One region of the Mediterraneibacter butyricigenes genome, then DNA from elsewhere that is predicted to be linked to it. Evidence: riboswitches for the same ligand, from Rfam matches in the RefSeq annotation. Region 1 holds a riboswitch; the other holds the start of a gene.
The links. Region 1 has a riboswitch for FMN ahead of ribD (bifunctional diaminohydroxyphosphoribosylaminopyrimidine deaminase/5-amino-6-(5-phosphoribosylamino)uracil reductase RibD). Riboswitches for the same ligand answer to the same signal wherever they lie in the genome.
Positions count from the first base shown of each region.

Region 2: another riboswitch for FMN. It lies ahead of KGMB01110_RS11560 (ECF transporter S component); the one in region 1 lies ahead of ribD (bifunctional diaminohydroxyphosphoribosylaminopyrimidine deaminase/5-amino-6-(5-phosphoribosylamino)uracil reductase RibD).

Region 1 covers NZ_BHGK01000001.1:822,812-834,930, reverse strand. The annotation lists gene KGMB01110_RS03940 (xylulokinase) at 1-348, shown strand, start outside; gene KGMB01110_RS03935 (YbaK/EbsC family protein) at 647-1,132, shown strand; gene KGMB01110_RS03930 (ATP-grasp domain-containing protein) at 1,272-2,147, shown strand; gene KGMB01110_RS03925 (ATP-grasp domain-containing protein) at 2,206-3,138, shown strand; tRNA gene KGMB01110_RS03920 (tRNA-Ser) at 3,175-3,262, opposite strand; gene KGMB01110_RS03915 (HAD family hydrolase) at 3,498-4,121, shown strand; gene KGMB01110_RS03910 (ABC-ATPase domain-containing protein) at 4,137-5,834, opposite strand; gene thiM (hydroxyethylthiazole kinase) at 6,393-7,220, shown strand; gene thiE (thiamine phosphate synthase) at 7,207-7,848, shown strand; gene thiD (bifunctional hydroxymethylpyrimidine kinase/phosphomethylpyrimidine kinase) at 7,962-8,780, shown strand; gene cytX (putative hydroxymethylpyrimidine transporter CytX) at 8,782-9,957, shown strand; FMN riboswitch at 10,017-10,131, shown strand; gene ribD (bifunctional diaminohydroxyphosphoribosylaminopyrimidine deaminase/5-amino-6-(5-phosphoribosylamino)uracil reductase RibD) at 10,445-11,740, shown strand; gene KGMB01110_RS03880 (riboflavin synthase) at 11,779-12,119, shown strand, end outside.
Region 2 covers NZ_BHGK01000001.1:2,341,202-2,353,320, forward strand. The annotation lists gene KGMB01110_RS11545 (sensor histidine kinase) at 1-217, shown strand, start outside; gene KGMB01110_RS11550 (ABC transporter ATP-binding protein) at 452-1,219, shown strand; gene KGMB01110_RS11555 (ABC transporter permease) at 1,212-3,179, shown strand; FMN riboswitch at 3,265-3,435, shown strand; gene KGMB01110_RS11560 (ECF transporter S component) at 3,629-4,273, shown strand; gene KGMB01110_RS11565 (potassium/proton antiporter) at 4,395-6,032, shown strand; gene KGMB01110_RS11570 (cell wall hydrolase) at 6,194-6,799, shown strand; gene KGMB01110_RS11575 (glycosyltransferase family 2 protein) at 6,918-7,943, shown strand; gene KGMB01110_RS11580 (DinI family protein) at 7,966-8,670, shown strand; gene KGMB01110_RS11585 (lysylphosphatidylglycerol synthase transmembrane domain-containing protein) at 8,657-9,706, shown strand; gene KGMB01110_RS11590 (MATE family efflux transporter) at 9,890-11,287, shown strand; gene secG (preprotein translocase subunit SecG) at 11,337-11,579, shown strand; gene rnr (ribonuclease R) at 11,645-12,119, shown strand, end outside.

The sequences.
Region 1 (12,119 bases):
AAGAAAGAGCATGTAGAGATCGACAAGCTGTTGGGACACGGCGGACTCTTTAAGACAAAAGGAGTAGGTCAGAGATTTATGGCAGCCGCAATGAACACTCCGATCTCTGTTATGGAGACGGCCGGAGAAGGCGGACCATGGGGAATGGCTCTGCTTGCATCCTATATGATCAACAAAGAGGCAGATGAGACACTGGATCATTATCTGGCAGAAAAAGTCTTCCACGGAGATGAAGGAACCAGCATGGATCCGGATCCGGCAGACGTAGAAGGATTTGAAGTATTTATTGAGCGCTTTAAAAATGGAATCTCCATGGAAAAAGCAGCCGTGAAAGATTTGCTTTCCTAAAGAAATTGCTATATAGTAGGAAAGTGCAGGGGAACGCATGGAAACTGCGTTCCCTTTTTTTATGTGTCAGGCACGATTTTTATGTTCCGGAAACATGCCCTTATTAGTTGTGGTCGGGAAAGTGATATTCTGTAGAATATAGGAACATCAATGAACGAAGGGACAGGAGCCGATAAAGAGATATTACGTGAAACAAAAGAACATTGACAGGTGAGAAACGGGAACCGGTAAAACGGTAAGGTGACATAGAGCTTCATCAGCAGAAAATGGTATCAGAAAAGAAACAGGAGGAAACATCATGGCAATAGAAGAAGCAAAAAAATATCTGGCTGAAAAGGGATATGAAGACAGAGTGATGGAACTGGATCATTCCAGTGCCACCGTTGCAGAGGCAGCAGAAGCATTGGGATGTGAGGAAAAGCAGATTGCAAAAACCTTATCCTTTCTGGTGAAGGACACACCGATTCTGATCGTGGCAGCCGGAGATGCGAAAGTAGATAATAAGAAATATAAGAGTTATTTTGGTGTGAAAGCAAAGATGATACCGGGAGCAGAGGTAGAGGAGATCATCGGGCATGCGCCGGGCGGAGTCTGCCCGTTTGCCATCAGGCCGAAGGTGGAAGTTTATCTGGATGAGTCGCTGAAACGGTTTGAAATCGTTTATCCGGCAGCAGGAAGTGCGAACAGTGCGGTTCGTTTGAATATTACGGAGTTGGAGATTTGTGCAGAGTCAAAAGCCTGGATCGACGTGTGCAAAGGTTGGAACAGCGAGGAAGCAGAGTAAAAGCCTGGCGAGAGAAGTACGACTGAGAATCGGGCAGAAAGTCAGGCGAAAAGAAAAGCGGTGAAAAAACCGGCAAAAAGAGAAGCGGTGCAAAGAAAAACTTGAAAACTTTGAAGTAGCAGGGAAAGGACATGGGAAAATGAAACAGGGATGGCTGATTGTAAACGGATATATTACAAATCCGAAATTTCTGGAAATCTATCGTTGGATCGAAGAAGCCGGAGCGCGGAAAGGCTGTCAGATAAGGCGCTTTGGAAATAATGAGATGATGGAAGCTGTTTGCAGCGGAAAGATCCGGGAAATGGAGCGACCGGATTTTGTGATCTTCTGGGACAAAGATGTGCGGCTGGCAAGACTGATGGAAGAAGAAGGATTTCGTCTGTTCAATTCCGCACAGAGTATTGCTGTCTGTGATGATAAATCCCGGACGTATATTTGTCTGAAAAATGCAGGAATTTCTATGCCGAAGACCTGGATCGCACCGATGACATTTGCAAAAGACGGATATTATGACCAGACGGCATATTTTGAACATGCGGGGGAAGATCTGGGTTATCCGTTGGTGTTAAAAGAAAGTTTTGGTTCCTTTGGGGCGCAGGTGCACCTGGTGCAAAGTGAACAGGAACTGAGAACGTTATTGCCGGAGCTGAAGAATCGACCGTTTTTGCTTCAGGAATATATCGAAGCATCGAAAGGACATGACATCCGCATCAATATGGTGGGAGAAAATCCGGTGGCTGCCATGTATCGGTATAATGACACAGATTTCCGTGCCAATATCACCAATGGAGGAAGCATGAAACCTTATGAACCGAAGGAAGCCCAGGTAGAACTGGCAAGAAAAGTCATGTGGACTCTGGGTTTGGATTTCGCGGGAGTAGACATTTTGTTTGGAGAAGAGGAAGAGCCGATCCTCTGTGAAGTGAATTCCAATGCTCATTTTAAAAATATTTATGACTGTACCGGCATCAATGTGGCAGATGCAATTATTTCTTACATTTTGGAGCAACTGTAACAGACTCTGCTGGAATCGAAGCAGAAAAGAACTGTGATATAGAGTGAGGGGACGAGAAATGAGAAAGAAGCATGGATGGCTGATTTATCAGGAAGAGGAAATCGTGCGGAATCAATTTTCCATTCGGGTCATGTGTGAAAATGCGGAACGTCTGGAGATCCCTTTGGAGGTAAAAACCTGGCAGTGGTGGAAAGCGTGGAAGAACGATAGTTGGGAAGCGTCAGAGGAAAATGCGGACTGCAAAGTTCGTGAACTTCCGGGGTATGTGATCAACCGGAGTCGGGATACTTGTCTGGCAGAGTGGTTTGAAGAAAAAGGAATTCGAGTGTTCAATTCTTCTTCCGTGACCCGGATTGCAAATGACAAAGAGCAGACGCTGGAGTTCGCGGAATCTCTGGAAATTCCTACATTGGAGTGGAAAGACGGAGAATCTTTGTATGCGTCAGATATGTCAGGAACGGAGGCAAAGACCGGGGAAAAGACGAAAGAAGCAAAAGACGTAAAAGACGTTTTACAGGGAAGTGTTACATTTCCGCTGGTGGCAAAATCCTGTGGTGGTCACGGGGGAACGGAAGTGTTCTGGGTGGAAAATGCGACAGAACTATCAAAGGTAAAACGATTGCTGGACGGGAAAAAATGGATGATCCAGCGACCTGCATCAGAACTGGGAAAAGACGTAAGAGTGTATGCTATAGGAAATCGGATTGTACAGGCGATGCTTCGGGTATCGGAAACGGATTTTCGCAGCAATTTCTGTCTGGGAGGACAGGCGGAGCCTTATGAACTGGGGGCAGAAGAGCAGTATATGGTGCAAAAAATTCTGGAAGAATTAAAAACAGACTATGTGGGAATTGATTTTCTCTTTGATCAGGGGAAAATGGTATTAAATGAGATAGAAGATGCGGTCGGAGCCAGAATGTTGTATTCCGGTACGGATTTGGATATATTAAAGAATTATATGGAATATATAAAGAAAGAACTCATAGAATAAAATCCAGCAGTAGAAAATTACTGCTGGATTTTTCTACGGAGATGGAGAGATTTGAACTCTCGCGCCGGTAAACCGACCTACCGCATTTCGAGTGCGGACCCTTCAGCCACTTGGGTACATCTCCAAAACTGTTACCAAACTATTATATCACATTTTTTCTATTGTGCAATTTCTTTTTCGGCTTCTGCTATGTGTCCTGAGTGCCTTGCTGTACACCCTGCACGATTTTTCTTGTTTTTCTTCTGTAAGTCTGTCAGAAAATGCAATGGATTTTCCGGATTATTTGCGCTAGAATAATCACCGGAAGTGCCACCAGGCACATTTACCGGTATATGCATTTCATAAAGGAGAAGATATAAATGGACGCAATTATTTTTGATATAGACGGAACAATCTGGGATTCTACCCCACAGGCAGCAGTTGCCTGGACGCAGGCTGTAAAGGAAAACGCATCCGTTCCCTTTGAACTGACTGCGAAAGATTTGCAGAATGCATTTGGAAAACAGATGGACATTTTAAGAGATCAGCTTCTGGCCCCGCTGCCACCGGAAGAACGTCCGGAAGTCTTAAAAGCCTGCCAGAAGGCTCAGGGGGAATATCTTCCGAAACATCCCGGAACTCTTTATCCTGATGTTTATGATGCTCTGAAAGAGTTGTCTGAGAAAATTCCACTTTACGTTGTCAGCAACTGCCAGACCGGATACGATACCACCTGTATTGAAACGACCGGAATTGAAGATTTTATCTCCGGTCATCTCTGTTATGGGGAAACCCTTCTTCCGAAATCCGGTTCCATTCGGAAATTAATGGAACGAGAAGGTTTGAAAGATGTGGTCTATGTAGGTGATACGCCTTCTGATGCACAAGCCTGCAAGGATGCTGACGTTCCTTTCGTCTGGGTAACCTACGGATTCGGTGATGTGAAGGATCCTGACTACACTATCGATTCCTTAAAAGAACTTCCACAGCTTTTTGATCTGTAAATAAATATTCCATCTTTATAATTTCCGATATCGGTTCAGGCAGGCAAAGATCTCCTGCTTTCTCGGCATTGCCAGATTGGATTTGGCATAAGTGCTTTCCATAATTTCAAACAGTCCTTTTTTCTTCAGAAGCTCCATCAGATTCTCGACCACCTCCTGAAGAGTGGCTTTCCCATTGATCAGATGGGATTCGGCATAGAGCAGACAGTAAGACAAAGCTGTGGTCTGCTCGGAATCCATCAACTGTTCTACGTAACGAAGATCCACGGTATCGCGGTTGATGGAGAACGCGTCTTTGCTCAATGTTTTCATTTTGGTACGGCCCCGATCCCCGGACATGGAAACAGGACGCATGACGCGATGGAAAGAGGGCTTGTCGGCCGGTGCATCCGGCAGTGTGATGGAAGGATAATCCGCAGCGGCTTCTTTTGCAGTTTCGGTAATTTCGTAAGGAACATACTGATCCATCTGGATGACATGGTCGGCTACCTGAAAATAGGAACCGGAACTTCCGGCAACGATTACCGTAGAAATTCCACAGGTTTCGTAGAGGTAGCGTACCCGTTCGATAAAAGGGGTGATGGGTTCTTTTTCCCGAAGAACCACACGCTGCATCAGTTCATCCCGGATCATGAAGTTGGTGGCGCTGGTGTCCTCATCGATCAGGAAGGTGTGGGTACCGGATTCCATACTTTCCATGATATTTGCCGCCTGAGAGGTGCTTCCGCTGGCGTCTTCTGTGGAAAAAGAAGTCGTGTCTTTCTTATTTGGCAGGTCGTTGATAAAGAATGAAATATCAGTCTGTGAAATGCTGCGACCATCCTCGGCGCGGATCTTCATCGCAGTATTTTCTGTGATTACATATTCCCGGCCATCCCCGGAAATGTGGTTATAGACTCCGGTTTCCAGTGCTTTTAACAGGGTAGATTTCCCGTGGTATCCACCGCCCACGATCAGAGTGATGCCCTGAGGAATTCCCATTCCTTTGATTACGCCGCGGTGAGGAAGTGTGAGAGCAACTTCCATAGAAGCCGGGGAGACAAATGGAATGGCGTTTTTCATCGGTCTGGAAGAAATTCCGCTTTCTCTGGGCAAAATGGACTGGTTGGCGATAAAGGCAGTCAGTCCCATCTGGGGCAACTGTTCCCGGATATACTGCTGATCTTCAGCCAGTTCAATGACAGACTGCAGTTTTTGCTGCGGGAGCCGGCTGAAAAACAGGCACTGATGAATCACGTCCGGCAGAAGGTCGAAGAAAATTTTGATCAGTTCTTTTGCATTGATGGTACGTCCGTTTGCCGGAAAGCCCACTTCCATACAAAGCTTCAACTCGCCGGAGCCGGGCTGGATCGTGCAGGCGGTTCGCTCCAGAATCTCCTGGGAACAGCGGCTGACAGAAAGGAGTCCGCTTTTTCCGGAACCTTTGGCTTTGAAAGAAACTTTATCAACAGCGCGGGAAAATCCGCGGAGCAAAAAGTCCTGTAAAGCAATCCGTTTATAAGGCTGATCAAAAAGTTCCGCCGGGATTTTGTGGAATTTCTGAGCAATCCGAATGCTGACTTTGGAAGGTGCGGCGAAAGGATCTCCCTGTACATGATCGATGGATAAGGTGTAATTACCGAAGGAATAACATCCTTTTGTATCTTTATAAGCCGGATAACCGCGATGGTCGATCCGTTGTAATAAATTGCGAAGTTCTTCTGATGATTTCATGAGTTTGTCTCCTTTTTACTATTCTTTGATATCGGAATGCTCCGAAAAGAATCCGGATCTTATGGGTTTATTCTTGAATCACAGACCGGATGATTTTATTATGGCGCAGATGTTCCGCTTTTTCAATGAAAATTCCGTATGAAATACAGTACCGGGTTCCTGCAAATCCCATGAAAAAGTCAGGGGGGAAAGTTAAGGGGGAACCGATAAAAAGCGGTATGTCTTGCATTTTGGGAAATCCGTAGTATAATAGGGATGGAAAAGAAAAGGGGAGCTTGCGTATCAAGCAGGCTGAGAGGAAATTGAAGATTTCGACCCGGGAACCTGATGTGGATAATGCCAACGTAGGAATGGATGCAGCGTGCAGAGAAAATGCGGATGCAGAAGATTGACAGATACTCCATAATTGGGGTGTCTTTTTTCATGTGTGGGAAATTGTATCCTATCTATGAAAACGCTCTGTGAGGATGCGCACTGTGACGATTCATGAAAATGTCGCAAGCGACAGTCACAGGAGCGAGGCTTACAGAATCATAAGAATATAAAGGAGGAGAAACGATGAGTACATTAGGAGCTTGTGTAGATCAGGTACGGGCAAATGTCCCACTGGTGCATAACATTACCAATTATGTGACGGTCAACGATGTGGCAAATGTATTGCTTGCATGTGGCGGAAGCCCGATCATGTCAGACGATCCGAAGGATGTGGAAGATATCACATCCATTTGCGGAGGCCTGAATATCAATATCGGAACTTTAAATCAGAGAACCGTAGAGGGAATGTTTCTGGCAGGAAAGAAAGCAAATGAACTGGGACATGCCGTACTTCTGGATCCGGTGGGAGCAGGAGCCAGTGCATTTCGTACAGAGACGGCGCTGAAACTGATTCAGGAGATCAAATTTGATGTGATCCGTGGAAACATTTCTGAGATCAAGACGCTGGCGCTTGGAAGCGGCACCACCAAAGGGGTCGATGCGGATGTGGCAGACGCGGTGACAGAGGAAAATCTGGATCAGTCTATCGCGTTTGTCAAAACATTTGCGGAAAAAATGGGATGCATCATTGCGGTGACCGGAGCCATCGATCTGGTCAGTGACGGAACGAAGTGTTATGTGATCCGAAACGGTCGCCCGGAGATGGGGAAGATTACGGGAACCGGTTGCCAGCTTTCCGGAGTGATGACAGCATTTATCACGGCAAACCCGGAAGAAAAATTAAAAGCGGCAGCGGCAGCAGTCTGCACCATGGGACTGGCCGGAGAGATCGGATTTTCCAGAATGCAGGAAGGAGACGGCAATTCTACTTACCGTAACCGGATCATCGATGCAATCTACAACATGGATCAGAAGACCTTAGATGAGGGAGCAAAGTATGAAGTGCGATAAAAAAGATTTATTATTATATGCAGTGACAGACCGTCGCTGGTTAAACGGAAAACGCCTGGTGGATCAGGTAGAAGAGGCGATTCAGGGAGGCGTGACCTTTGTACAGATCCGGGAAAAGGATCTGGATCCGGAGAAATTTCTGGAAGAGGCAGAGGAGCTGAAAGCACTCTGTGAAAAATATAAGGTTCCTTTTGTGATCAATGATAATGTGGAGATCGCAGCTGAGATCGGAGCAGATGGAGTTCACGTAGGTCAAAGTGATATGGAAGCCGGTGATGTCCGTGCGAAACTGGGACCGGACAAGATCATCGGGGTATCGGCACAGACCGTAGAACAGGCTTTGCTTGCGGAAAAACACGGAGCAGATTACCTGGGTGTGGGGGCCGTCTTTGCAACAGGCTCCAAGGATGATGCCAAAGAAGTGGAACATGAGACACTGAAAGCAATCTGCGAAGCGGTAAAGATTCCGGTCATTGCGATCGGAGGAATTACCAAAGAAAATGTAAGAGAACTGGCAGGTTCCGGAATCTGCGGAATCGCAGTGATCAGTGCAATCTTTGCACAGGAGGATGTGAAAGAAGCATCAAAAGAATTGTGTGAGCGTACAAAAGAGATGCTCGCAAGATAGCAATCCGGGAATGATATCTGCAAAAATGCAGTTTATCAAACAGAGCGGCGGATTGGGGGCACCACCTTTTGTCGCTTAAGAAAATTAATGCAGGAAAACGAGAGGAGAATTTTATGAGAACAGCATTAACAATCGCTGGCAGTGATTGCAGCGGAGGCGCCGGAATTCAGGCTGATATGAAGACCATGCTTGCAAATGGTGTGTATGCGATGAGCGCGATTACAGCACTGACTGCACAGAACACCACCGGCGTTACAGGAATTATGGACGTTACACCAGAGTTTTTAGGAAGTCAGATCGACGCAATCTTTACGGATATCCGTCCGGATGCGGTGAAGATCGGAATGGTATCAGCCAGCCCGCTGATCGAAATGATCGCAGGAAAATTAAAAGAATATCAGGCAGAAAATATTGTAGTGGATCCGGTGATGGTGGCAACCAGTGGAGCAAAACTGATCAGTGATGATGCCATTGAAACCCTGAAATCCACACTCCTTCCAATGGCAACCGTGATCACACCGAACATTCCGGAGGCAGAAGTCCTTTTCGGCGCAAAGATCACCAGCGCAAAGGAGATGGAAGAAGCGGCACTTATGATCAACAAGACCTATCATTGTGCGGTATTATTAAAAGGCGGCCATCAGTTGAACGATGCCAATGACCTGCTGTGTCGGGAGGGTGAGTTCAAGTGGTTCAACGGTAAACGAATCGACAATCCGAATACCCATGGTACAGGCTGCACGCTTTCCAGTGCCATCGCATCCAATCTGGCAAAAGGCTATGATCTGGATACGGCAGTGGAACGTGCGAAAGATTACATTTCCGGGGCACTGGCAGCGATGCTGGATCTTGGAAAAGGCAGTGGTCCGATGAATCATGGATTTGCAGTGACCGGAAAATATACCGAGATGGCAGAAAAGGAGGACTGTTAAGATGACAGAGAGAAAAACCTCCGTATTTGAAAATGGACTGATCTGGTTTGGAGCCGGAGTATCCCTGGCTGAGATCCTGACCGGAGTATCCCTGGCACCGCTTGGATTTGAAAAAGGTCTGGCAGCCATTATCGTGGGACATGTGATCGGATGTGTGTTATTATTCCTGGCAGGTGTGATCGGTGGAAAATCCGGATGCAGTGCCATGGAAACTTCCAAAATGAGTTTCGGACAAAAGGGAAGCGTCTGGTTCGCAATCTTGAATGTCTTGCAGTTGGTAGGCTGGACTGCCATCATGATCTATGATGGGGCACTGGCAGCAACCGGAATCCTTTCAACCGGAAGATGGATCTGGTGTCTGGTGATCGGTGGCCTGATCATTCTGTGGATCGCCATCGGAATCACAAACCTTGGAAAAGTCAATGTGGTAGCGATGACCGCACTGTTTATTCTGACTCTGATCCTGTGCAAAGTCATTTTCTTTGACGGCGGAGCAGTCAGCACAGGAATGGACGATGTGATGAGTTTCGGAGCAGCTGTGGAATTATCCGTAGCGATGCCGTTATCCTGGCTGCCACTGATTAGCGATTATACCAGAGAAGCAAAAGAGCCGGTAAAGAGTTCGGCAGTCAGCGCACTGGTATATGGACTGGTAAGCTGCTGGATGTATGTGATTGGTATGGGCGCAGCCATCTTTACCGGAGAATCCGATATCGCACAGATCATGTTGAAGGCAGGACTTGGAATCGCTGGTCTTCTGATCATCGTATTTTCCACAGTTACGACCACATTCCTGGATGCGTACTCTGCCGGAATTTCCAGTGAGACGATCGTGTCCAAATGGAAAGGAAATCATGTGGCGATCGTGGTAACGATCCTGGGAACCATTGCGGCGATCGTATATCCGATGGATAATATCACCGATTTCCTGTATCTGATCGGTTCCGTATTTGCACCGATGATCGCAGTTCAGATTGCAGATTTCTTCTTCCTGAAAGAAGACCGGAAAGAAGAAGGACTGGATGTATGGAATCTGGGAATCTGGGTGATCGGATTTATTCTGTACCGGTATCTGATGAATGTGGATATCCCGGTTGGAAATACCCTGCCGGATATGGTGATCACCGTGATCCTCTGTCTGATCGTGGGACAGGTCAGAAAAGCCGGAAAGAAATAAAATTGGAATCTTGACAACGACACTTTCTGCGCTTATACTGTAATCAGTTGAACAAGTAAAGTGATCTTCAGGGCAGGGTGCAATTCCCTACCGGCGGTAAAGCCCGCGAGCCGAAAGGCATGATCCGGTGAGATTCCGGGGCCGACAGTAAAGTCTGGATGGAAGAAGATGCGTCATATGCAGTACTCGATAAGAATACAGATACATTTGATACATTGCTCTGAGATGGAGAAATCCGTTTCAGAGTTTTTTTATTTCCGGAGATGTAAATTTCAAGGAGATAAAAATGAATTCCTGATATCAACATAGAGGAATACGAGAGAGCTTATAAGTGATAGCGGTGATCGGATTTCTTGGATGAAAAAGCCTTGTAGAGGAAAAAATTCTTTGCAGGGCTTTTGTTTTGTCCGGTGACGAACCAAAGTCTATGAAAGAAGAAAATGAAACAGAAGTGAGAAAGAAATGACGGAAGGAGGAGAGGAGCAGAATGAGTACAGAGAAGAAAGAAGAAACAGAAAAAATAGAAATAACGTATCAGCAGCAAAGTCAGGAGGCTCAGGATCAAACATTTATGGAACGTGCCATAGAACTGGCAAAGCAGGGCGAAGGCTGGACCAGCCCGAATCCGATGGTGGGCGCGGTGATTGTGAAAGATGGCCGGATCATCGGGGAAGGATATCACGAAAGATGCGGAGAGCTTCATGCAGAGCGAAATGCCATCGCATCTCTGAGAGAATCGGCAGAAGGTGCCACCATTTATGTGACGCTTGAACCCTGCTGCCATCAGGGACGGACTCCACCTTGTACAGAAGCAATTCTGGAACAGAAGATTGGACGTGTGGTGATTGGTTCCAGAGATCCGAACCCGAAAGTTGCTGGAAAAGGTGCGAGACTTTTGAGAGAAGCGGGTGTGATAGTGGAAGAAGATTTTATGCGGGAAGTATGTGATCGGTTGAATCCGGTGTTTTTTCATTACATTACCACAAAGACGCCATACGTTGTTTTGAAATATGCCATGACTGCAGATGGAAAGATCGCCACCAGAACCGGAGCTTCCAAGTGGATTACAGGGGAAGCTGCGAGACAGGAAGTGCAGCATATGCGGCACAGATACACTGGAATTATGGTGGGAATCGGAACAGTTCTGGCAGATGACCCCATGTTAAATACCAGGATTTCCGGCAAACGAAGCCCCGTTCGGATCATTTGTGACAGCCGGCTTCGGATTCCGCTGGACAGTCAGATCGTGAAAACCGCAAAGGAATATCTGACGATTGTGGCGTATGTGGGAAAGTGTAGTAACGATGAGAAAACAACAAAAAGCAGACGTTGCAGTGAAACCGGAAAATGGATGAATGATGAAATCTGTCAAAAAGATTTGAGCGAAGACCTCGAGGACAAGAGGGAAGTATATAGTGACACAGACAATGAATTTCAGAAAAAAATTCAGGAGTTGGAAAAACAGGGCGTCAGGGTCGTAAAGCTTCCGGGAAAAGCCGGAAAAGTTGATCTGAAGAAACTGATGGAATATCTGGGAGAACAGGAAATTGACAGTGTATTGCTGGAAGGTGGCGGAGCCTTGAATGAAAGTGCACTGAAATCAGGAATCGTTCAGCATGTCTCAGCCTTTGTGGCACCGAAAATATTCGGAGGTGAAGAGGCAAAATCACCGGTGAGGGGTCTGGGAGTCGAAGTGCCGGATGAGGCGGTGAAGCTGAAATTGCAGGAAGTTCGAAAATTTGACGAAGATCTGTTGCTGGAATATGAGGTGGAGAATGAATGATCGTTGATGATGTGAGAAAGGAACGGTGATTTGAAAATATGTTCACAGGAATTATAGAAGAACAGGGGACGGTCAGGCGTGTGACGATGCAGGGAATCTCCGGTACGTTGGAGATCAGGGCCGCGAAAGTTCTGGAAGGGACGAAGATCGGAGACAGCATTGCGGTCAACGGAGTCTGCCTGACCGTGACCTCATTGAAGCCGGATGGATTTACGGCGGATGTGATGGCGGAAACTTTCCGAAGAAGTGCACTTGGAATGTTGAAAAACGGTTCCAAAGTAAATCTGGAACGGGCCATGGCAGCGGATGGCAGATTTGGCGGTCACATCGTATCCGGTCATATTGACGGAACCGGTGTAATTCAGGAAAAGATAAAAGA
Region 2 (12,119 bases), 1.5 Mb from region 1:
CGGAATCGGGATCCAGGCGGAAGATCTGCCCCGTGTGTTTGAAAAGGGATTTACCGGATTTAACGGGCGCTCGGATAAAAAGTCAACCGGCATCGGATTGTATCTGTGTAAGACGGTATTCGACCGGCTCCGGCACAGAATCTGGGTGGAGTCTGAACCGGGGAAAGGGACAAAGGTGTTTCTGGATTTTTACCGGGAAGAACTTGAAGTGGAATAAAGAAGCTTTTCTTACATAAATGTAAGAAACAAAGAGGAAATGTAATCTGTATCAATGGCAGCTACGTTCCTCTTTTTCTATAATAAAGCCAGAAGGTGAAAGAAAAGGAAAGAAGAAAAAAACAATACGCAAAGAGCAGCGGAATAAAAAGAAGGAATGCTCAAAAAGACAGCGCGCAAAAGAGCAGTGCCAAAGCAAAAAAAGCGAAAAGTAACGCAGAGAGGATGAATACACATGGCTTTATTGGAAGTGAAAAATGTAAAGAAAGTCTATACCACACGGTTTGGAAGTAACAAAGTAGAGGCCTTGCACCGGGTGAATTTTTCGGTGGAAGAAGGAGAATACGTCGCGATCATGGGAGAATCCGGATCGGGAAAAACCACGCTTTTAAATATACTGGCAGCGTTGGATAAGCCCACGGAAGGCAAGGTATATTTAAAAGGAAGAGAATTAAGCGGTATCAGAGAAAAAGAACTGGCGGCGTTCAGGCGTCAGAATCTGGGATTTGTATTTCAGGATTTCAATCTTTTGGATACGTTTTCTCTGAAGGATAATATTTTCCTTCCGCTGGTATTGTCGGGAAAATCTTATGCGGAGATGGAAAGCCGCCTGATTCCGCTTTCCCAGAAGCTTGGGATTGAGAAACTTTTAAATAAGTTTCCGTATGAAGTGTCGGGCGGTCAGAAACAGCGCGCCGCTGTGGCAAGAGCGTTGATCACCAATCCGAAACTTCTTCTGGCGGATGAACCATCCGGGGCGTTGGATTCCAAAGCGGCAGATGGTCTGATGAATCTGTTCCATGCCGTGAACATGAGTGGACAGACGATCCTGATGGTGACACACAGTGTGAAGGCAGCAAGCTCGGCGAAACGGGTATTGTTTATCAAAGACGGAGAGGTTTTCCATCAGTTATATCGGGGAAATCTGACAAATGAACAGATGTATCAGAAAATTTCCTCTACGCTGACGGTGTTGGCGACGGGAGGTGAGCAGGTTGAGTAGTGCAATTTATAAAAGACTTGCGAGAACAAATCTGAAAAATAATCAGAAGACCTATCGTCCCTATCTTCTGACATCGGCAATGATGGTGATGTTGTTTTATATGATCGCTGCCCTTGCTGGAAGTGAGGATCTGGGAAATGGGCAGGCCGGAACCTGTCTGGAACTGACCGTTGGAATTGTGGCGGTTTTTGCCGTAATCTTTCTGTTTTATACCAACAGTTTCCTGATCAAACGAAGAAAGAAGGAACTGGGGGTCTATCAGGTTCTGGGAATGGAAAAGCGACATCTGGCCAAAATGATGGCAGAGGAATCGCTGATTGTAGCCGGAATCAGCATTGTATCTGGTCTTTTCCTTGGAATCGTATTAGAAAAAATGATGTATCTGATTCTGTTAAAGATCCTGAAGGGAACTGCAAATCTGAAATTTTCTGTAAGCATACGTTCCGTGGAGGAAACGCTCCTGTTGTTTGCAGCGATTTTCCTGCTGACCTTTCTTTATAATCTGATTCAGGTAAAGCAGGCGAATCCGATGGAACTGCTTCGGGGAGGTAATCAGGGAGAAAAGGAACCGAAGACCAGATGGTTCCTGGCGCTGGTAGGCGTGGTGGCTCTTGCGTGCGGTTATGCCATCGCACTGACCACAAAAGAACCGATGCAGGCTCTTTCCAAGTTTTTCCTGGCAGTGCTTTTGGTCATCATTGGAACGTATGCACTATTTACAGCGGGAAGCATTGCGGCCTTAAAAATGCTGAAGAAAAACAAAACCTATTATTACAAATCCAATCATTTCACTACGGTGTCAGGCATGATCTACCGGATGAAGCAAAATGCGGCGGGACTGGCGAATATCTGTATTCTGAGTACGATGGTGCTGATCATAATTTCTTCGACCGTGTCATTATACGGCGGAATGGAAGATATTCTGGCAATCAGGTTTCCACAGGAAGTGACGGTGACAGATTACCAGGCGAATAAAGAAAAAGATGAACAGATGGAACAGATTCTGAAAGCAGCCTGTCGGAAATATCGTGTCAAAAGAGAAGACCAACTGACATATCAGGGTACAAGTACATTTGCAATCTTGGACGGGAAAAAGGCAGACTATATAAACGTGATAGAATATAGCCGGGGAAATTTTGTGTCGGTCAATCTGATTTCTCTGGAAGATTACAACAGAATGGAGGGAACAAAGGAGACACTGGAAGAAAATCAGGTGCTGGTGTATCTGACAAAAGGTTCCTATAAAGAACATACACTGGAAATCGGTGGCAAGAGTTTTCGGGTGAAACGAGAACTGGATCATATGAAACTGGAACCAAAAAATGAAAACAGCATGACAAGGGAGTTGTATCTGATCGTTCCGACAAAAGAGCAGATACAGGAAGTGACAGCGTCCGCTCCGAATCTGAGAGAAGGAGCAGGAAACAGCTTATATACCAGAATCTGTTTTTCCCCGAAAGGAGAAAAAACAAACGTAAGAAAAGCCCTGGAGCAGGTGCAGTCAGAAATTGGGGCACTGGAAACGGTTGAAATCGAAAGTCGGGAACTGAGCAGAGATTCTTTTTACAATCTGTATGGAAGTCTGTTCTTTATCGGAATCTATCTGGGCGTGACTTTCCTGATCGCAACAGTTCTGATTATTTACTATAAGCAGATTTCGGAAGGATATGATGATCGAGAACGCTTCCAGATCATGCAGAAAGTCGGAATGAGTAAAGCGGAGGTTCGCCACACGATCAAAAGTCAGGTGTTGAATGTCTTTTTCCTGCCACTTGTGATGGCGATTATCCATGTGACAGTAGCATTTCAGGTCGTGACCAAATTGCTGGCGCTTCTGAATCTGACCAATGTCCATCTGTTTATGAGATGTACGATTGCAACCATCCTGGTGTTTGCGGTATTTTATGGAATTATATACATGTGGACGGCGAGAGAATACTATCAGATTGTAAAGGATTGACGATGGAAATATTCTGTGATAACGTGGAAAATCAGAGCTTGATTTTAGTGTGAAAAAGCGTTATACTTATGGCATAAATGAAAAAGGAAATCTTCGGGGTAGGGTGACATTTTCAAAAGTCCTATATCATATTTAAGGACGAAGAGATGAATTCCCAACCGGCGGTATAGTCCGCGACCCGCGTAAAGCGGCTGAACCGGTGACGCAGATGCGAATTCCGGTACCGACAGTAAAGTCTGGATGAGAGAAGAACGATACAGAACTGTAATACAGGATGTAACCCCGGTAGATTGATACCGGGGTTTTTAATTTACGCGAAGCAACGAGCAAAGTGGAACGTAGATGCTGCTATAACCTGAGGAAGGTGCAAAGCGTGTTTCTCAGAGTTCTTTCCTACAAAAAGGTTTCCTTCACAAAAAGAAAGTTCAGAAAAAAGGAGAGGAAACATTATGACAACAGAAACAAGAGCAACCGTCACAAATCAGAATCCGGCAGGAAGCAGAATCGGTGTGAGAGCACTGGTACAGATCGGAATGTTATCCGCGATCGCGGTGGTATTGATGTTATTCGAAGTACCGCTTCCGTTTGCACCGTCTTTCTATGAGATTGATTTCAGTGAGGTCCCGGTGCTGGTAGGATGCTTTGTAATGGGACCGGTGGCAGGAGCTGCCATTGAATTTGTTAAGATCCTGCTAAACTTCCTGATCAACGGAACCGTGACAGCAGGGGTCGGAGAACTTGGAAATTTCCTGATCGGATGTGCATTCTGTGTACCGGCAGGTATCATTTACCGGAAGAACAGAAGCCGCAAAGGTGCCATTATCGGAATGGTAACCGGAACGCTGTTTATGACTGTGATCGGATGCTTTATCAACGGATTTGTGCTGCTTCCGGCTTATGCAAAGGCTTTCCACATGCCGATCGATGCCATTGTCGGAATGGGAACTGCAGTGAATGGACATATTAACAGCCTGACGACTCTGGTATTATTTGCGGTTGTACCGTTCAACCTTTTAAAAGGAGTACTGGTATCGCTGATTGTGTTCCTGATCTACAAGAAGATCAGTCCGATTTTCCGTTTCCATCAGGCATAAAGTATGATAGAATAAAAGTGCAAAGGAGCGATTTCTGCAAGATGCAGAGATGGCTCCTTTCTTTTTCACGGCAACGGGATAAAGTCTGAATATAATAAAAACAGAATGGAAAGGCGGGAATATGGAGTTAAATATCTTATTGTGTGGTGTTGTAATTTTAATGTGTATTCTTTCGGGGAGGTTTACAGATAAGTATGGAGTCCCCTCTATTCTGTTGTTTATTTTGATTGGGATGCTGTTTGGAGTAGAAGGAATTCTGAAAATTTCATTCAGTGATTTTGCACTTTCGGAAAAAATCTGTACGACAGCTTTGATCTTTATTATGTTTTACGGTGGGTTCGGAACCAGTTGGAAAATGGCAAAACCAATTTTACCCAAAGCGGTGCTCCTGTCTACGGCGGGTGTGGTTCTAACGGCCGGACTTTGTACGTTGTTTTCCTATGGTGTGTTGAGATTATCGCTGGAAACCAGTCTGCTTCTGGGTGCGGTGATCAGTTCCACAGATGCAGCGTCTGTCTTTTCCATTCTTCGTTCCAGAAATCTGAGCTTGAAATACGGAACAGCATCCATTCTGGAGGTGGAAAGCGGAAGTAACGATCCATTTTCCTATATGTTGACGATGATTGTGCTGCAAATCCTGGCGGGAGGTTCTGTAAATGTACCCTTGCTTCTGGCAGAACAGATTCTGATCGGGGGTCTGTGTGGAGCTTTCATGGGAAAACTGACCGGATATCTGATGAAAAAGGCAGAATTTACGCAGGAGGGGATGGAGATTATTCTGATGATTGCGTTGGTACTGTTGACTTATGCAGTGCCGGTTCTGTTGCATGGAAATGGATTTTTAAGTGTGTATCTGATGGGAATGATTACCGGAAATCAGAAGTTTAAAAGTAAAATAAAGTTGGTGCATTTCTTTAACGGTGCAGATCGACTGGCACAGATTCTGATTTTCTTTTTGCTGGGACTTCTGGTGACCCCTTCCAGATTGTTGCCGGTGTTGTTCCCGGCTGTTGGATTATTTCTGGGTCTGACATTTCTGGTACGTCCGATCGTCGTGGCAATTCTGATGACTCCGCTTCGAGCACCTTTGAATCAGCAGCTTCTGATCTCGGCAGCAGGGCTTCGGGGAGCAGCATCTATTGTGTTTGCTATTTCGGTGACAGTCAGTGACGCCTATGTAAAAGACGATATTTTCCATATGATTTTCTGTATTGCCATGATTTCGGTAGCCTTGCAGGGAATATTATTGCCGGTGTTTGCAAAAAAACTGGATATGGTGGATGAGAATCAAAATGTTTTGAAAACATTCAGTGATTATCAGGAAGAACAACAGTTACCGCTGCTCCAGATTACACTGACTGCCGGACATCGTTTCGTGGGACGGAAGATTTCGGAATTGAAGTTGTGGGATCTGTTGGTAGTGATGATCAAACGGGAGGGAAAAGCATTACTGCCAAGAGGAAACGTGACCTTACGGGAAGGGGATGTACTGGTATTGAGCGGTGAAAGCTACCAGGAGGATACGGCAGCGTATCTGGATGAACGGCTGATTGAAGAAGGACATCCGTGGATCGGAAAAAGTCTGGCGGAACTTTCAGACACGCTGAAGGCTCTGATTGTTATGATTCAACGCTCGGATGGCGAGCTTGCAGTACCAAAAGGAGACACCAGAATTGAGGCGGGAGATCTTCTGGTATTTACGAAACCAGGATTAAAGGAATCAACACAATCAGTACAAGTAGGAAAGATAGACGAATAGTGAACGGTTGGAAACAAGATCATTTTAGGAATGAAATTTGACAGATACATGAATTTGTGTTAAGATGCCTTCACATCTTGATTAATAATTTTGTAACATTTGTAATAAAATAGAAATGTATATCATAAAATTGTAAAAAGAAAGATGTGGAGGAGGAGTCTATGATTAAAAATAAACATGCGATTCTGATGGCAGCGGGAGTCTTAAGCGGCCTGCTTGTGACCACAGGATTTGCAACCCAGGAACAGGCTGCAAGGGGAGCGGCAGAAGGGGCCAGTACAAAGGCGTCTGTCAAAGTGCAGGAATGTTCCGAAGAAATGACGGAAGTGACAAAGAAGCGCGCGGAGGAGGCTGTGGAAGAAGCCAGGATCCGGGAAGAGCAGGAGCGTCTTCAGGCGGAGCAGGCAGCAGCCGAAGAAGCCAGACGTCAGGAATTGCTCCGGGATCAGGAGCTGCTGGCATCCCTGATTTTCTGTGAGGCCGGGAATCAGCCCTATGAAGGACAGGTGGCAGTGGGAGCCGTTGTGTTAAACCGTGTGAGAAGTGCGGCTTATCCGAACAGTATTTCGGAAGTGATTTACCAGAGCGGACAGTTTACGCCGGCAATCACAGGCTGGCTGGACAGTGTATATTCCGGTGGAAGTTATACGCAGAGCGCTTATCAGGCGGCAGAAGATGCGATCAACGGATCCAATCCGATCGGAGACTGTCTGTATTTTGGCTGTGGAAGCTATGGAATCCAGATTGGAGATCACTATTTCCACTAGAACATTTCGTTAGAAAATCTTTGGAATATCTTAAGTTCTTATTCTCTTATATTTTAACTTTGTCCCTTACAATGAATCCTGTAAATAAAACAGACAGGAAGATTGTGAGGGATAAATTATGAAATATCTTACATTTACCATACCATGTTACAATTCAGAAGCTTATATGGAACGCTGTATCCAGTCCTTACTTCCGGGCGGAAATGATGTGGAGATTATCATTGTAAATGACGGCTCCAGTGACGGGACCGAGGATATCGCAAATTATTATGAAAAGGAATATCCGGAGATTGTCCGTGCAGTTCATAAAAAGAATGGTGGACACGGATCCGGTGTCAATGCTGGGCTGGAACTGGCAGAGGGACTCTATTTTAAAGTGGTGGATTCCGACGACTGGCTGGCAGAAGATGCCTATCTGGAATTGTTAAACAAAATTAAAACATTTTATAAACAGGAGCAGGAAATGCCGGATCTGTTTATCAATGATTACATTTACGATCATCTGGACGAAGGCTATACCCATACCATGTCCTATGGAAATGTGTTTCCGGAACAGACGGTCTGTACCTGGAATGATATGCACCGTTTTAAACCGTCCCAGTATCTGATCATGCATGCCCTGGTATTTAAAACGGAAGTGTTACGGGAATCGGGAGTTCGTTTGCCGGAGCATACGTTTTATGTGGATAATCTGTTTGCTTATCAGCCGTTGCCTTACGTGAAGCGGATTTATTACATGAATCAGCCGTTGTATCATTATTATCTGGGGCGTGAAGATCAGTCGGTCAATGAAGAAGTGTTGAAAAAACGGATTGATCAGCAAATTAAGGTGACAGATCTGGTGTCCAGAAGTGTGGATCTGAAAAAAGTGAAGCAGGAATATCCGAAGCTGGCGGTCTACATGATGCGAAATATTTCTATCATGTTGTCCATCTCTTCGATTCATTTATTATTGATCAAGACGAAAGAGGCAACAGCGAAAAGGAAGGCGATGTGGGATCGGATCCATGATTATGACCGGTCGATGTATTACAGATTACGCTGTACAACGTTAAGCGGCTTTACATATCTTCCGGGAAGAGTGGGAGCAGCACTGACGGTAGGCGGATACCGTGCGGCAAGAAAGATCTATCAGTTCCAGTAAAAGGCAGATGAGCAACAAAAACATGCCAGATAAGAGAGCAGACAACAGATCGGTTCACAGATCTGAGAGTCTGTATCTGGCCTTTGTGGATACGCCGGGGCTGTTTGCATCCATCATCCGCCGGGTGCTGAAACAGCGATATGTCCATGTAGTTTTGAGTCTGGATCCGGAACTGGATCAGGCATACAGTGTAGGAAGGCGGGTTCCGTCCATCCCGTTGATCGCCGGCTTTGAAAAAGAAGAAAAGGAACTGATTTACCGGCAGTTTCCGGACGCTTATTATCAGGTGTGCCGGATTTCCTGTACCAAAGAACAGAAGCGGGAGGTTCAGGAGATCCTGGAAAATGCCTGGGAACAGAGATTTTGCTATCATTACGCGATTCTGGGCCTGTTCTTTCTTCTGGCAGGAAAGCCGTTTTATCACAAGGGGTTCTATACCTGTTCTTCTTATGTGGCGAGAATTTTAGAAGAGACCGGAGTCCTAACAATGGGAAAGCATTTTTCGATGGTGACTCCGAAAGACTTTTATGAATATGAAGAAAAAGAAGTGTTGTATGAGGGTCCACTGGAAGGACTGGTTGAGACGGAAGAATCTTTGGAGAATGATGAAAAATTCGGAAGAATGTCCGGTACATATTCAGGAATGAAAGTCGGAGATGTAAGGCTTGGAAAGATTGGAATGGAAAAGAACGGTTATACATGGAGGAATCGTTATGAGATTCCGTAAGCGTGTGATGGAGGCAATCTTTTTTCTGGGAATGATGGGCCTGACGTTCTGGATCATCTTTCACGGACAAAAGCCGGGAGTACTGTTTCGGGAATTAAGAGATATGAAAGCCGGGGCGCTGGTCGGATCTGTTGTTCTGGCACTGTTTTTTGTGGCAGCAGAAGGAAGTATGATCTATATTCTATTGCATGCTATGGAAGGAACCAGCAGTTTGTGGCGCTGTATTCAGTATTCCTATATCGGATTTTTCTATTCGGGGATTACCCCCTCGGCTACCGGCGGTCAGCCCATGCAACTTTATTATATGAAGAAAGACGGAAATGAGCTGTCTAAAAGTTCGATTGTTTTGATGACGGTTGCCCTGCTTTATAAGCTGGTACTGGTGCTTGTGGGTCTGGGGCTTCTGATCTTCAGTTTTTCCTTTTTGCAGGAGCGGCTGGGCAGATATCTGATGCTGTATTTTCTGGGATTATTTTTAAATATTCTGCTGGTCGTGCTGATTCTGGGAGCCATGTTCTGTCCGGGGGTTCTTTATGGAATTTACAGTCGGGTGGAAAGCGGACTGATCCGGTTACGGCTGCTTAAAGAATCAGAAAGCCGAACCGCAAAAGTCCGGCAGTTTTTTGAGGAATATCACGAGGCTGTGAACTGGCTGAAAGAACATCCGGCTCATGTACTGCTGGTGATCGGGCTGACATTTATTCAGAGAAGCAGTCTCTTTGTGCTGACCTATCTGGTGTATCTGGGATTTGGACTTTCCGGAGCTCCGGCGTGGGAAGTGATCGTGCTCCAGGCATCCGTTTATATTGCGGTGGATATGTTGCCCCTTCCGGGAGCGCAGGGAATCACAGAGTGGATGTACCGGTCGGTGTTTCAGGGGATTTTTACCGGCGGCTATCTGGTGCCCTCTATGTTGGTGAGCCGTGGGATTAATTTCTATTTCCTGTTACTGATCAGTATGGGATTTGCGGTGAGCCAGATTGGACAAAGGAGTGGCAAAAAAGTTCTTGACACAAAAGAAAAAAATATCGTATAATCTGGAATGTTGTTATTTAGAAACATAGTTCAGAGTTGAAAGCTTGTAAGAAACACTGTGGCAAACAGAAACTTATAACGTGGTAGATTTCGTAGCTGGTTTACGGTAATCTGCCACGTTTTTTATGTTAAAAGTTTTTACGGGTTATGGAAAACTATGAAAATAAAAAAGGAAGGTAGAAAAATGAACACGAATCAATATTTAGCAACTGAAAAGATCAGCAAACTGATGCTGAAATTTTCCATTCCATGTATCATGTCCCTTCTTGTATCTTCTCTATATAATATCGTTGATCAGATTTTTATCGGACGTGGAGTAGGATACCTGGGAAATGGAGCAACAAATGTGGTTTTCCCGATCACCATCATTGCACTGGCGATTGCTTTAATGATCGGAGATGGATGTGCGGCTCACTTAAGTCTCTGTCTGGGAAGAAAAGACCAGGAAGAGGCGAGCAAAAGTGTGGGAAATGCAGTGGTTTTTACGGTCATGATCAGTCTGATCATGACGGGAATCTTTTTTGCAGGGAGAGAAACCATCTTACAGGCATTTGGTGCTACGGAAAATAATGTGGAATATGCCAGAGAATATTTTATATTTATAGCAGCAGGCATTCCGTTTTATATGTTTACAAATGCAATGAACTCTGTGATCCGTGCAGATGGCAGTCCGGCATTTGCCATGATTTCAACGCTGATCGGATGCGCACTGAATATGATTCTGGATCCGGTCGCGATTTTTGTATTGCATTGGGGTGTGGCAGGAGCTGCGATCGCAACCATTAGCGGACAGATTGTAACGGCGGTTCTGGCAGCGTGGTATCTGCTCCATACAAAATCTTTCAAATTGAGAAAAAGCAGTTTTGGTCTGCACCTGAAAGAACTGAAAGGATTTCTGCCTCTTGGAATCAGCTCCTTTCTGACCCAGCTTTCCATCGTAGTGATCATGGGTGTGATGAATAATACACTGGTAAAATATGGAGCAATGTCAAAATACGGAGCAGACATTCCGATGACGGTGGTTGGAATTGTGATGAAAGTCTTTCAGATTGTGATTGCATTTGTAATCGGAATTGCGGCAGGCTGCCAGCCAATTGTTGGATTTAATTATGGAGCCGGCCACTATCACAGAGTCAAAGAAATCTATCTGACCATGATGAAAGCGGAGCTGGTCGTAGGAATCATTGCAATGGTTGCAATGGAGGGATTTCCGATGCAGATCATCGGAATTTTCGGAAGCGAAAGTGCGCTTTATAATGAATTCGCGGTACTGGCATTTCGTACCTATATGATTACGATTGTATTCTGTTGCATTCAGAAGGCGACCAGCGTTTTCTTACAGGCACTTGGCAGACCGGTTCTGTCGCTGAGCCTTTCTCTGTTACGTGATTTTGTGATCAGCGTTCCGGCTGTGTTGCTTCTTCCAAGATATCTTGGGGTCACCGGTACCCTCTGGTCGGCACCGGTTGCAGATATTCTGTCTATGATCGCAGTACTTCTGATGATGCGTGTGGCATGGAGTGATCTTTCGGAAAATGCAGAGGAGTTGAAAGGCAGAGAGAAAAAAATCGTTGCAAATTAGTCGTTGCTGTGATACCATAGATATGGTTTATTCGCAGGAGGTGTGACGAATGGATATTTTAAAAATCGTACTGACAATAATATTTGCAATAGATTGCATCGTACTTTCCGCAATCATCCTGCTTCAGGAAGGAAAGTCGGCAGGACTTGGAACCATCAGCGGTATGGCAGATACTTACTGGGGTCAGAACAAAGGACGTTCTATGGAGGGGGCACTTGTAAAGGCAACCCGGATCTCAGCAATTCTGTTCTTAGTGCTGGCCATGCTCCTGAATATGGGTATTTTTAACTAGGAAAACAAAAGAAGACCCGTCCCTATTGCATACAGGGGCGGGTCTTTTGTGTAAAAGGAGAAAGAATGGATCAGGCATTTGAAAAAAGAAAAAAAGTGATTTATGACTTTATCTGTGATGATTTTTATGTGCCGATGAAAGCAAAAGAAATTGCAGCGGTTCTTCAGGTATCGAAAGAAGACCGGGAAGCATTGCGCCTGGTTCTGGAGGCACTGGTAGAAGAAGGGAAGATCACGCTTTCCAAACGGGGAAAATATTCCAAAGGAAAGCCGCGTGTGCTTACCGGAACGTTTCAGGCAAATGCCAGAGGTTTTGGCTTTGTGTTACCGGATGCGGAAGGGGAAGAGGATCTTTTTATTCCGGAAGAGTGTAAGAACGGAGCTTTTCAGGGAGATCAGGTGGAAGTTCTGGTAACCGGATATAAAGAAGGCGGCCGCAGAGAAGGAAAGATTCTGCAGATTTTATCTCATGGGATCGTGCATGTGGTAGGCCTGTATCAGAAAAGCAAGGGCTTTGGCTTTGTGTTACCGGATGATGCGC